Regions from separate parts of the Ralstonia condita genome, predicted to be linked through region 1. Evidence: predicted binding sites of a transcription regulator. Region 1 holds the regulator's gene; the other holds the start of a gene.
The links. The regulator HrcA, encoded in region 1, represses chaperone genes, less so after heat shock. The targets are predictions, from matches to a motif close to TTAGCACTCNNNNNNNNNGAGTGCTAA.

Region 1 (5,094 bases):
ACCAGCTCCGGCAGGATTTCCGCCGCATTGCCGAGCAGGCCGATGGACACGGCCTCGCCGCGCTCGCAGTGGTGGCGAATCAGGTTGAATGCGTCGTCGACGTCCTTGGCCTGCTTGTCGAGGTAGCGCGTACGCAGGCGGAAATCGATGCTCGATTGCTGGCATTCGATGTTCAGCGACACGGCACCGGCCAGTGTTGCGGCCAGCGGCTGCGCGCCGCCCATGCCGCCCAGGCCCGCAGTCAGGATCCACTTGCCGGCCAACTTACCGTCGTAGTGCTGGCGGCCCGCCTCGGCAAACGTCTCGTACGTGCCTTGCACGATGCCCTGGCTGCCGATGTAGATCCAGCTGCCGGCCGTCATCTGGCCGTACATGAACAGGCCCTTGCGATCCAGTTCGTTGAAGTGTTCCCAGTTCGCCCACTTGGGCACGAGGTTGGAGTTGGCGATCAGCACGCGCGGTGCATCCGGGTGGGTCTTGAACACGCCCACCGGCTTGCCCGATTGCACGAGCAGCGATTCGTCGTCGTTCAGCTCGCGCAGCGTCTCCAGGATCTTGTCGAAGCAGGCCCAGTCGCGCGCGGCGCGGCCGATGCCGCCATACACGACGAGGTGCTTGGGGTTCTCGGCCACGTCCGGGTCGAGGTTGTTCTGCAGCATCCGGTAAGCCGCTTCGGTCAGCCAGCTCTTGCAATGCAGCTCGGTGCCGCGAGGGGCGCGGATTTCACGCGAGGCGTCGTAGCGCGGATCGTTGGTCAGGTGGGCAGCGTTGGTCGGGGCGTTCATGTGAGGTCTCCTGCGAACTCCTTTGTCATGGAGCGCATCTTATGTTGTATATACAACTTAGGCAAGAAAACTTTACAAGCTAAGAGCAAACCCTGATGATGACCACCATCCGCACATCACATCGGCCGCCCAAACCGCACCGCAAGCCACGTCCATGTCACACGACCCGTCCGCCAGCACGCCCGCCTTCCAGCGCATCAAGGAAGACATCCTCATGCGCATCCGCAGCGGCGAGTGGCAGGAAGGCGAGATGATCCCGGGGGAGACCACGCTCGCGCAGACGTTTGGCGTGTCGCGCATGACGGTCAATCGCGCGCTGCGCGAGCTGACCGCCGAGCAGATCCTCACGCGTGTGCAGGGGTTGGGGACGTTCGTCGCACAGCAGAAGTACCAGGCGACGCTGGTGGCGATCCGCAACATCGCCGAGGAAATTGCCGCACGCGGCCACCGGCACCGTGCCGAGCTGCACAAGCTGGAGCGCGCCCGCGCCAACGAAGCGATGGCCGCGTCCTTCGGCGTACCGGTGGGGCGCGCCCTGTTCCATTCGCTGATCGTGCACTTCGAGAATGACCTGCCGATCCAGGTGGAAGACCGCTGGGTGAATGCCGGGCTGGCCCCTGACTATATGCAACAGGATTTCACACAGACCACGCCCAACGCCTACCTCATGCGTGCCGCCCCGTTGCAGGGCGTGGATTACGGCATCGAGGCGCGCCTGCCGCCGCGCGAGATCGCCGAAATGCTGCAGATGGATGTGCGTGAGCCGTGTCTGATGCTGCGGCGCAAGACGCTATCCCAGGGCCAGGTCGCCTCCGTGGCAACCATGTGGCACCCGGGCGGGCGGTACCAGTTCACCGGGAGTTTCTAGGCGAGTCGTTGCGTTACGTCATGACCGCGTCGTACGGCGGCGGCGAGAATGCTGGGGGGGCTGCGTCCCGCCGCCCGGTGTGGACGCGCCGCGCCCCACGCTCAATACCGACCAAGGAGATCCCGTCATGAGTGGCGTGCCCGAATTCAAACCCCTGATCAAGGACGTGTCTGCACAGATGCGCAATCTGCGCGAAACGCAGCCAGAATTGATGACGGCCTTCAGTCAACTGGCTGCGGCAGGCACAAAGGATGGTGCGCTGAGCAAGAAGACGCGAGAACTGGTGGCGCTCGGCATCGCCATTGCGAGCCGCTGCGACGACTGCATCGGCTTTCATGTCCAGGCGCTCGTCAAGCTGGGCACGACCCGCGCGGAGCTGGAAGAAGTCCTGGGGACAGCGGTCTATATGGGAGGCGGCCCTTCGATGATGTACGCCACGCACGCCCTCGCCGCGTTCGAACAGTTCTCATCCTGAGCGGATCGCCGACGCACCAAACGCCGGCGTCAGCACCCAGCGCTCAATACTGGCTGAGCGTACTCGACAGCAGCTTGGCGGTGATGTCCACGATCGGGATCACGCGCTCGTAGGCCATGCGCATCGGTCCGATCACGCCGAGGGTGCCGACGATCTTGCCATCGACCTCGTACGGTGCGGTGATGACCGCCATGTCCTCGTGCGGGACGAGGCTGCTCTCGCCGCCGATGAAGATCTGGACGCCCTCTGCCCGGCTTGACACGTCGAGGAGTTGCAGCAGCCCGGTCTTCTGCTCGAACACCGCAAACAGGCGACGCAGCTTGTCCATCGACGATGACAGGTCCTCGACATCCAGCAGCTTGCGTTCGCCGGAGATGACCACGGGCTCTTCGTCAGACACGGCGCTACTGCCCGCCTCCACGGCCGCCTGCATCAGCGAAGTCATGTCAGCCTGCAGCACAGACAACTCGCCGCGCAGCCGTTCGCGCACGGTGTCAAAGGTCATGCCGCCGTAGTGCGCGTTGATGTAGTTGGCCGCCTCCACCAGTTGCGAAGGGGTGTACGGCGTATCGGTGTGGATGATGCGATTCTGTACATCGCCCTCTGGCGTGACGACGATGAGCAGGATGCGGGATTCGGACAGGCGAAGGAATTCGATCTGCCGGAAGGCGTGCGTGCGGCGCGGCGTCATGACGATGCCGGCAAATTGCGACAGATTGGACAGCGTCTGCGCGGCCGCCGCGATCACCCGCTGCGACGATTCCGCCCCATGCGACGCCAGTTGGGTGCGTACCTGTTCGGCGATCGCCCCGGCCATCTGCTGCACCATGCGGTCTTGCGAGCTGAGCACATCCAGCGGACTGGCCGTCAGCATGGTGTCGACGAAGAGACGGTAGCCGCGCGGCGTCGGCACGCGTCCGGCGGAGGTGTGCGGGCTCGCGATGAAGCCCATTTCCTCCAGGTCGGCCATCACATTGCGGATGGTCGCCGGCGACAGATCGAGCCCTGAGTACTTGGACAAGGTCCGCGAGCCGACGGGCTGCCCCTCGGCTATGTACCGTTCGATCAGGGTCTTGAGGAGGATGGTGGCGCGCTTGTCCATGATTTTTCAATTTTACGCAAATTCGACGCCAATCTGCGCGTGACGCAGGCGTTTCTCGCCAAACAGGTTCAAACGTGGCGAGGGTCATATTGATATGGTGTAATGCGCGCATGTCGATTCCCCCGTCTACCGTGGCCCCGCAAGCTCCCGCCGCCTCGCCTTCGCCTGCCTCGCCGTTCAAGACTGTCGCGCTGGTCGGCCGGTATTCGGCCGCCAACATCGCCGGCCCGCTCATGGAGTTGGCTTCGTGCATAGCCGGTCGCGGGCATGACATCGTGTTCGAGCGTGAAACGGCGCTCAATATCGGTGTCCAGGATTACCCTGCCCTGCCGCCCGAAGAGATGGCACGCCATGCCGACGTGGCCGTGGTGCTCGGCGGCGACGGCACACTGCTCGGCATTGGACGACACCTGGCCGGCGCCAGCGTGCCCGTGATCGGCGTGAACCACGGTCGGCTGGGTTTCATGACCGACATCCCGTTCGAAGACGTGCACACCGTGCTGCCCGACATGCTGTCCGGCCGCTACGAGGCCGAGATGCGCGCGCTCCTGCAGGCGCAGGTCGTGCGCGACGACGAAGTCATCTTCTCGGCCCTGGCCTTCAACGATGTGGTCGTCAACCGCTCGGGCTTCTCAGGCATGGTGGAACTGGCCGTCTCGGTCGACGGTTTCTTCATGTACAACCAGCGTTCGGACGGCCTGATCGTCTCCACACCAACGGGCTCGACCGCCTACGCGCTCTCCGCCGGCGGGCCGATCCTGCATCCGGCGCTGTCGGGCCTGGTGCTGGTGCCGATTGCACCGCACTCGCTGTCGAACCGGCCGATCGTCATTCCACACGACGCGGAGGTTGTCATCCAGGTGACCAGCGGTCGTGATGCCAGCGTCAACTTCGACATGCAATCGCTGACCTCGCTGCTGCCGGGTGACCGCATCGTGGTGCGCCGCTCCGAGCGCACCGTGCAACTACTGCATCCGGTTGGCTACAACTACTACGCCACGCTGCGCAAGAAGCTGCACTGGCACGAGTACCCGACCGAAGACAACCGGCTGTAAACCCAACCCCCATCGACGCACCATGCTGCGCAGCCTTACCATCCGCGACTTTGTCATCGTCCATGCGCTGGACCTCGACCTGTCCGACGGCTTCACTGTATTCACGGGCGAGACCGGCGCCGGCAAATCGATCCTGATCGACGCCCTGGCGCTGACGCTCGGCGAGCGCGCCGATGCCGCCGTCGTACGCGAGGGGGCCCCGCGCGCCGACATCACCGCTGAATTCGACGTGCATCCGCATGTGGCCGCGTGGCTGCAAGCGCATGAATTGCACGACGACGAAGGCGTCATCCTCCTGCGCCGCACGGTCGATGCCGCGGGCCGCAGCAAGGCGTTCATCAACGGTGCGGCCGTCACGATGGCGCAGTTGCGCGAAATCGGCGAGCAGCTCGTCGACATCCACGGCCAGCACGCGCATCAACAGCTACTCAAGACCGACGCCCAGCGCAGCCTGCTCGACGCCCACGCCGGTCTGGAAGGCGACGTGCGCGTGGTGGGCGAGCATTACCGCGCGTGGCAAGCTGTCGTGCGGCTGCGCGAGGCCGCCGAGCAGCAATCGCGCGAGGCCCAGCTTGAGCGCGAACGCATCGAATGGCAGGTCAATGAACTGCTCAAGCTCGCCCCGCAGCCTGGCGAGTGGGAAGACGTGCAGGCGGAGCACCATCGCCTGTCGCACGCCGCCAGCCTGATCGAGGGCACGCGCGCCGCGCTTGACGGCCTGTCGGAATCGGAGGGTGCCGTGCTGACGCAACTCGGCGCGACACTGCATACGCTGCGCGAGCTTGCCGAGTTCGACCCGGCGCTGGCCG
Region 2 (5,094 bases), on a different contig from region 1:
CGGCGCATTGCCGGCATGGGCGGTGTCGCGACCGTACTGCTGCTTGTGCTGGCGGTGCAACTGGCGACGGGCCTGTCGAACATCGTGCTCGGCTGGCCCTTGTTGGCCGCGGTGGCGCACAACGGCGGGGCGGCGGTGCTGCTACTGCTGATGGTGCGTCTGCATTACCTCATCGGGCTTGCGCAGGCACGCGCACCGATACCTGCGGCGGTGGCCGCCGTCTGATCGAATTTCTATGAATACCGTGGCTTCTCCCTCGACCTCTACTCAACTCTCGGGCTGGCGACATACGGCGTCGCAGTATGCGGCGCTCACCAAGCCGCGCGTGACACAGCTCGCGGTCTTTTGCGCTGTGATCGGCATGTTCCTGGCGACGCCGGGCATGGTGCCGTGGTCGGTTCTCATTGGCGGCGCGGTCGGTATCTGGCTGTTTGCCGGTGCCGCATTTGCCGTCAACTGCCTGGTCGAGCGCAAGATCGACGCAATGATGCGCCGCACCGCATGGCGCCCGTCGGCCAGTGGCGAGCTCGGTACGCGGCAGATTCTGTTGTTCTCGTTCGTATTGGGCGGCGCAGGCATGTGGACGCTCCACGTGTTCGCCAACGACCTGACGATGTGGCTGACGTTCGCCACCTTCATCGGCTACGCGATCATCTACACGCTGCTACTCAAGCCCGCCACGCCGCAGAACATCGTGATCGGCGGCCTGTCAGGCGCGATGCCGCCGGCCCTGGGCTGGGCCGCGGTGGCCAACAGCGTGCCGGCCGAGGCGTGGATCCTCGTGCTGATCATCTTTACCTGGACGCCGCCGCATTTCTGGGCGCTCGCGCTGTACCGCCGCGCCGATTACGCCAAGTCCGGCCTGCCGATGCTGCCGATCACACATGGCGAGAAATACACGCTGCTGCACATCCTGCTGTATACGCTCATCCTGATCGCCGCGACGATCCTGCCGTTCGTGTACGGCATGAGCGGCTACATCTATCTGGCCACGGCGCTGGTGCTCGGCTTGGGTTTTCTGGCCTATGCATGGCGCATGTATCGCAACTATTCCGATGCGCTGGCACAGAAGACCTTCCGTTACTCGATCGTCTATCTGTCGATCCTGTTCGCAGCGCTGCTGGTGGACCATTACTTCAAGTTCGGCCCGGCGATGCCGCAGGTCGCGGCGCTCTGACACACGCGACCGGCCGCAGTCACGTGCGGCTGGCGATACCCTACAGCGGCCTGTCTTCAACACGATGACCATGCATTCTTTCCGACATTTCCGCACCGTCCTGCTGGCCGCGTTGGCCGCCGCCGTCCTGATGCTGGGCGGTTGCAGTGACAAGCCCGCCTTCAACAATCTCGACATCACCGGTTCGAAGAGTTTTGGCACCGATTTCTCACTGACTGACCACACCGGCAAACGCCGCACGCTTGAAGATTTTCGCGGCAAGGTCGTCGTGATGTTCTTCGGCTACACGCATTGTCCTGATGTCTGCCCGACCACGCTGGCCGAGCTGCGCGCCGTGATGGACACGCTCGGCAAGGATGCCGACCGCGTGCAGGTGCTGTTCGTGACCGTTGACCCTGAGCGTGATACGCAAGACCTGCTGGCCAAGTACGTGCCGGCATTCGACCCGCGCTTCATCGGTCTGCGGCCGGCCAACGAGGGCGAATTGCAGAAGGTCGCGAAGGACTTCAAGGTGTTCTACAGCAAGGTGCCGGGCAGCTCGCCCGACAACTACACGATGGACCATACGGCCGGCAGCTACATGTTCGATCCGAAGGGCAACCTGCGACTGTTCATCAAGCACGGTCAGGGCCCGGAGCCGATCGCGCACGACATCAAGCTGCTGCTCGATTGATCCGTACGGTAACCGTCCAAAGAAAAAGCCCGCCGATTGGCGGGCTTTCTCATTCGATGAGGGCAGCTTAAGCAAAAGCCTGCAACGCACCCTTCATCTTCTTCATCGCGGCCGCTTCGATCTGGCGGATGCGCTCGGCCGATACGCCAAACTCGTCTGCGAGTTCGTGCAGCGTGGCGCCGCCCGATCCGTCATCGTTCACGTTCAGCCACCGGGCCTCGATGATGCGGCGGCTGCGGTCATCCAGCTTGGCGAGGGCGGTTTCGATGCCTTCGCTTTGCATGCGATCCTGACCGCGCGATTCCAGCACGCGCGTCGGCTCGTTATGCGTGTCGGCCAGGTATGCGATCGGGGCGAAGGACTCCTCGCCATCGTCCATCTGGCCTTCGAGCGCAATGTCGCCGCCCGAGAGGCGCGTTTCCATCTCGCGGACCTCGGCGCCCTTGACGTTCAGTTCGGCCGCGACGGCGTCGATCTCGTCTGACGTGAAGGTCGCCTGCGCGTCCTGTTTGTGGCTGCGCAGGTTGAAGAACAGCTTGCGCTGGGCCTTGGTGGTCGCCACCTTGACCATGCGCCAGTTCTTCAGGATGTACTCATGCATCTCGGCCTTGATCCAGTGCATCGCGTACGAAACGAGCCGCACGCCCTGGTCCGGATCGAAGCGCTTGACGGCTTTCATCAGGCCGATGTTGCCTTCCTGGATCAGGTCGGCATGCGGCAGGCCGTAGCCGAGGTACTGGCGCGCGATCGACACGACCAGCCGCAGGTGCGAAAGCACGAGACGGCGTGCCGAATCGAGGTCGTCGTGGTCGCGGTAGTTGCGGGCGAGGCGCTGTTCTTCTTCGGCCGACAGCATCGGCACCCGATTGACGCTCTGGATATAAGCGTCGATGTTCCCCAGGTTGCCAGGGAACGCCAGGGCCCATCCGTTGCCGGACGGCTGGGTGGCGATAGCGGAAGTGGTGCTCACGGGAATGACTGCGTTCACTCAGGACTCCTGTCGAAATCCAGTGGAGATTTGAAAAAGCATCTTAGCACTCCAACTGGAAGAGTGCTAATAAGACCTTTTGGGTCGATTGATAGTTCCCGTAAATCGCATGTGATGAATCAATAGTGTGATGTTTGCGCCGCAACATTGCCGGCATCGCACCTCTTCATAGACCGCTCATTCGGGGATGCGTTCGCTGCTAGGCAGCCGTGTCGCGCCCGCGCGATTTGGCCCAGTAGAGCGCGCGGTCCGCCTCCCGTAGCGCCACGTCGGCATCGCGGATGTCGGGCCCAGGACACGACACGCCAATGCTCGCAGTCACGTGCAATACCGCTCCGCCCGGCAGGGTCATGGGCGAGCGAATGGCGTTGACGGCCTTCTGCGCGATGCGCAGCGCATCATCGGGCGCATCGATTGGATCGAGCAGAATGACGAATTCGTCACCCGCGAGTCGGGCGACGGTGTCCGTGCGGCGCATGGCGCGCTGCAGGCGCTGGGCGACCTCGACCAGCACAGCGTCGCCTGCGGCGTGGCCATAAGTGTCGTTGATGTGCTTGAAGTGATCGACATCCAGATACAAGACACCCATGGCCGCAGGCAGGCGCGCACGTCGCTCCAGCCCGGCGCGCAGGCGCTCATAGAGCTCGTAGCGGTTGGGCAGCCCGGTCAGGGCGTCGAAGCGCGCCATGCGCGAAAGTTCCATCTCGCTACGTTTGGCTTCAGTCACATCCTGCACAAAGGCATAGACGCCGCAGCGCCCCGCAGCGGTGTCCACATCCGAGGTGTCCGGAACGAGCTGGCCCCGCAGATAGCGCGTACGGTCGCGCGGGGCGTCGGGATGCGGTCTTTCATACCACGGGGCGTTGATCTCGAAGTCCACTGATTCGCCTGCCACCGCGCGTGCCAGATACGGTGCGAGTTGCTTGTAAGTATGTGGGGTGAAGATGTCCTCGGCATGCTGCCCACAGACCGCCTCTGGCGGGCGCTGCAGCCAGCGCGCATGCGTGGCGTTGCAGAACGTGAAGACGCCATCCGCGCTGATGTGGGAGACCAGCAGCGGTGCATTGTCGAGCACCAGCTTGAGCGCACGTTCGCTGCGCGCCAGGGCCCGTTCGGCGGTGGTGCGCGCGGTCAGGTCTTGCAGTACCGAGAAGTAGCCGCGCAGGGTGCCGCGATCGTCGTAATCCGGAAAGTAGTGGCCGCTCAGGTAGCGCGGCGAGCCGGTGCGCAGGGAGGTGATCTCGAACTGCACCGGATAGCCGGCCAGCACCTCGGTCATGTAGGGCAGCAGCGTGCGGTAATCCTCGGCGGTGTAGATGTCGCGCACGTGATGGCCGAGCATCTGGCCCTCCGTGCGGCCGAAGGCTTCAAGCAGGGTACGGCTGGCGAAGCGGAGGATTCCGTCGGGGTCGACGTAGCTGAGCTGCGCGGGCACGTTGTCGGCTACCAGGCGAAGTTGCTCGCGGCTGGCGCGCAGGGCATCCCGGCGTCGCTCGAGGCTCTTGTTGGCGGTGCGCAGCGCACGCTCGGACTCGGCCAGGCGGTTGGCGAAAGGCCGCACCATCAGCCGGATCACGAGCACGCTTCCGATCATCAGGCAGAGGATGAGTGCGGCCAGCCGCTCGAACTGCGCGCGCATGGGGGCATACAGCTCGGCACTGGCGATCTTGCTGATCAGCGCCAAGCCCGTATCCCCGATGGGGGTGTAGCTGAACGACGTTGGCATGCCGTGGATGTCCTGCCACTGGCCAAAGCCTGACTGGCCGGCCAGTGCAAGGCGCGACGGTAATGGCCGGTGGTCGAACGTGAGACGCGGCAACTCGAACACGGAGGTATCGAAGCGTTGCGGGTACGACATTGCGCGCCCGTGTGCGTCAAAGCCGGACATTGCCAACGTCTCGGTCAGTCCAGCGCCGCGTGCGCTGGCGTACCGGGCCGTCAGATGCGCGAGCGGCTGCTCCGTGACGAGCCAGCCGAGCGGCACGCCGTCCGCCACCACAGGGGTTTCGGTACGCATGGCGAACCCGCCTACCCATTGCAGTTGAGTCCGTTCCGACGCACGACCGATATGCAGCGTGACCGCCAGGTCGGGCTGCAGCGCTTGCGTCCCCAGGCTGACGATGCCTTCACCCTTCAGCGTACGCAGTTGCAGGTACGAAAACCCTTGTGCACGGTAGGCTTCCAGCGCGCTGGCGCCCCGCAGACGGCTCGCATTGTCATCGGGGTGGCGCAGGAGATCCTGGATGCGGCTGGCAG

Region 2: rpoH (RNA polymerase sigma factor RpoH) is a predicted target of HrcA. The motif match lies at 2,882-2,908, and genes of this name have one in related genera.

Annotation. Positions count from the first base shown of each region.
Region 1 covers NZ_CATYWO010000001.1:211,106-216,199, reverse strand. The annotation lists gene hutU (urocanate hydratase) at 1-785, opposite strand, end outside; gene hutC (histidine utilization transcriptional repressor HutC) at 940-1,653, shown strand; gene R2N03_RS00955 (carboxymuconolactone decarboxylase family protein) at 1,781-2,128, shown strand; gene hrcA (heat-inducible transcriptional repressor HrcA) at 2,172-3,230, opposite strand; gene R2N03_RS00945 (NAD kinase) at 3,341-4,285, shown strand; gene recN (DNA repair protein RecN) at 4,308-5,094, shown strand, end outside.
Region 2 covers NZ_CATYWO010000005.1:69,040-74,133, forward strand. The annotation lists gene R2N03_RS16085 (COX15/CtaA family protein) at 1-225, shown strand, start outside; gene cyoE (heme o synthase) at 236-1,177, shown strand; gene R2N03_RS16095 (SCO family protein) at 1,248-1,850, shown strand; gene rpoH (RNA polymerase sigma factor RpoH) at 1,918-2,838, opposite strand; gene R2N03_RS16105 (diguanylate cyclase domain-containing protein) at 3,038-5,094, opposite strand, start outside.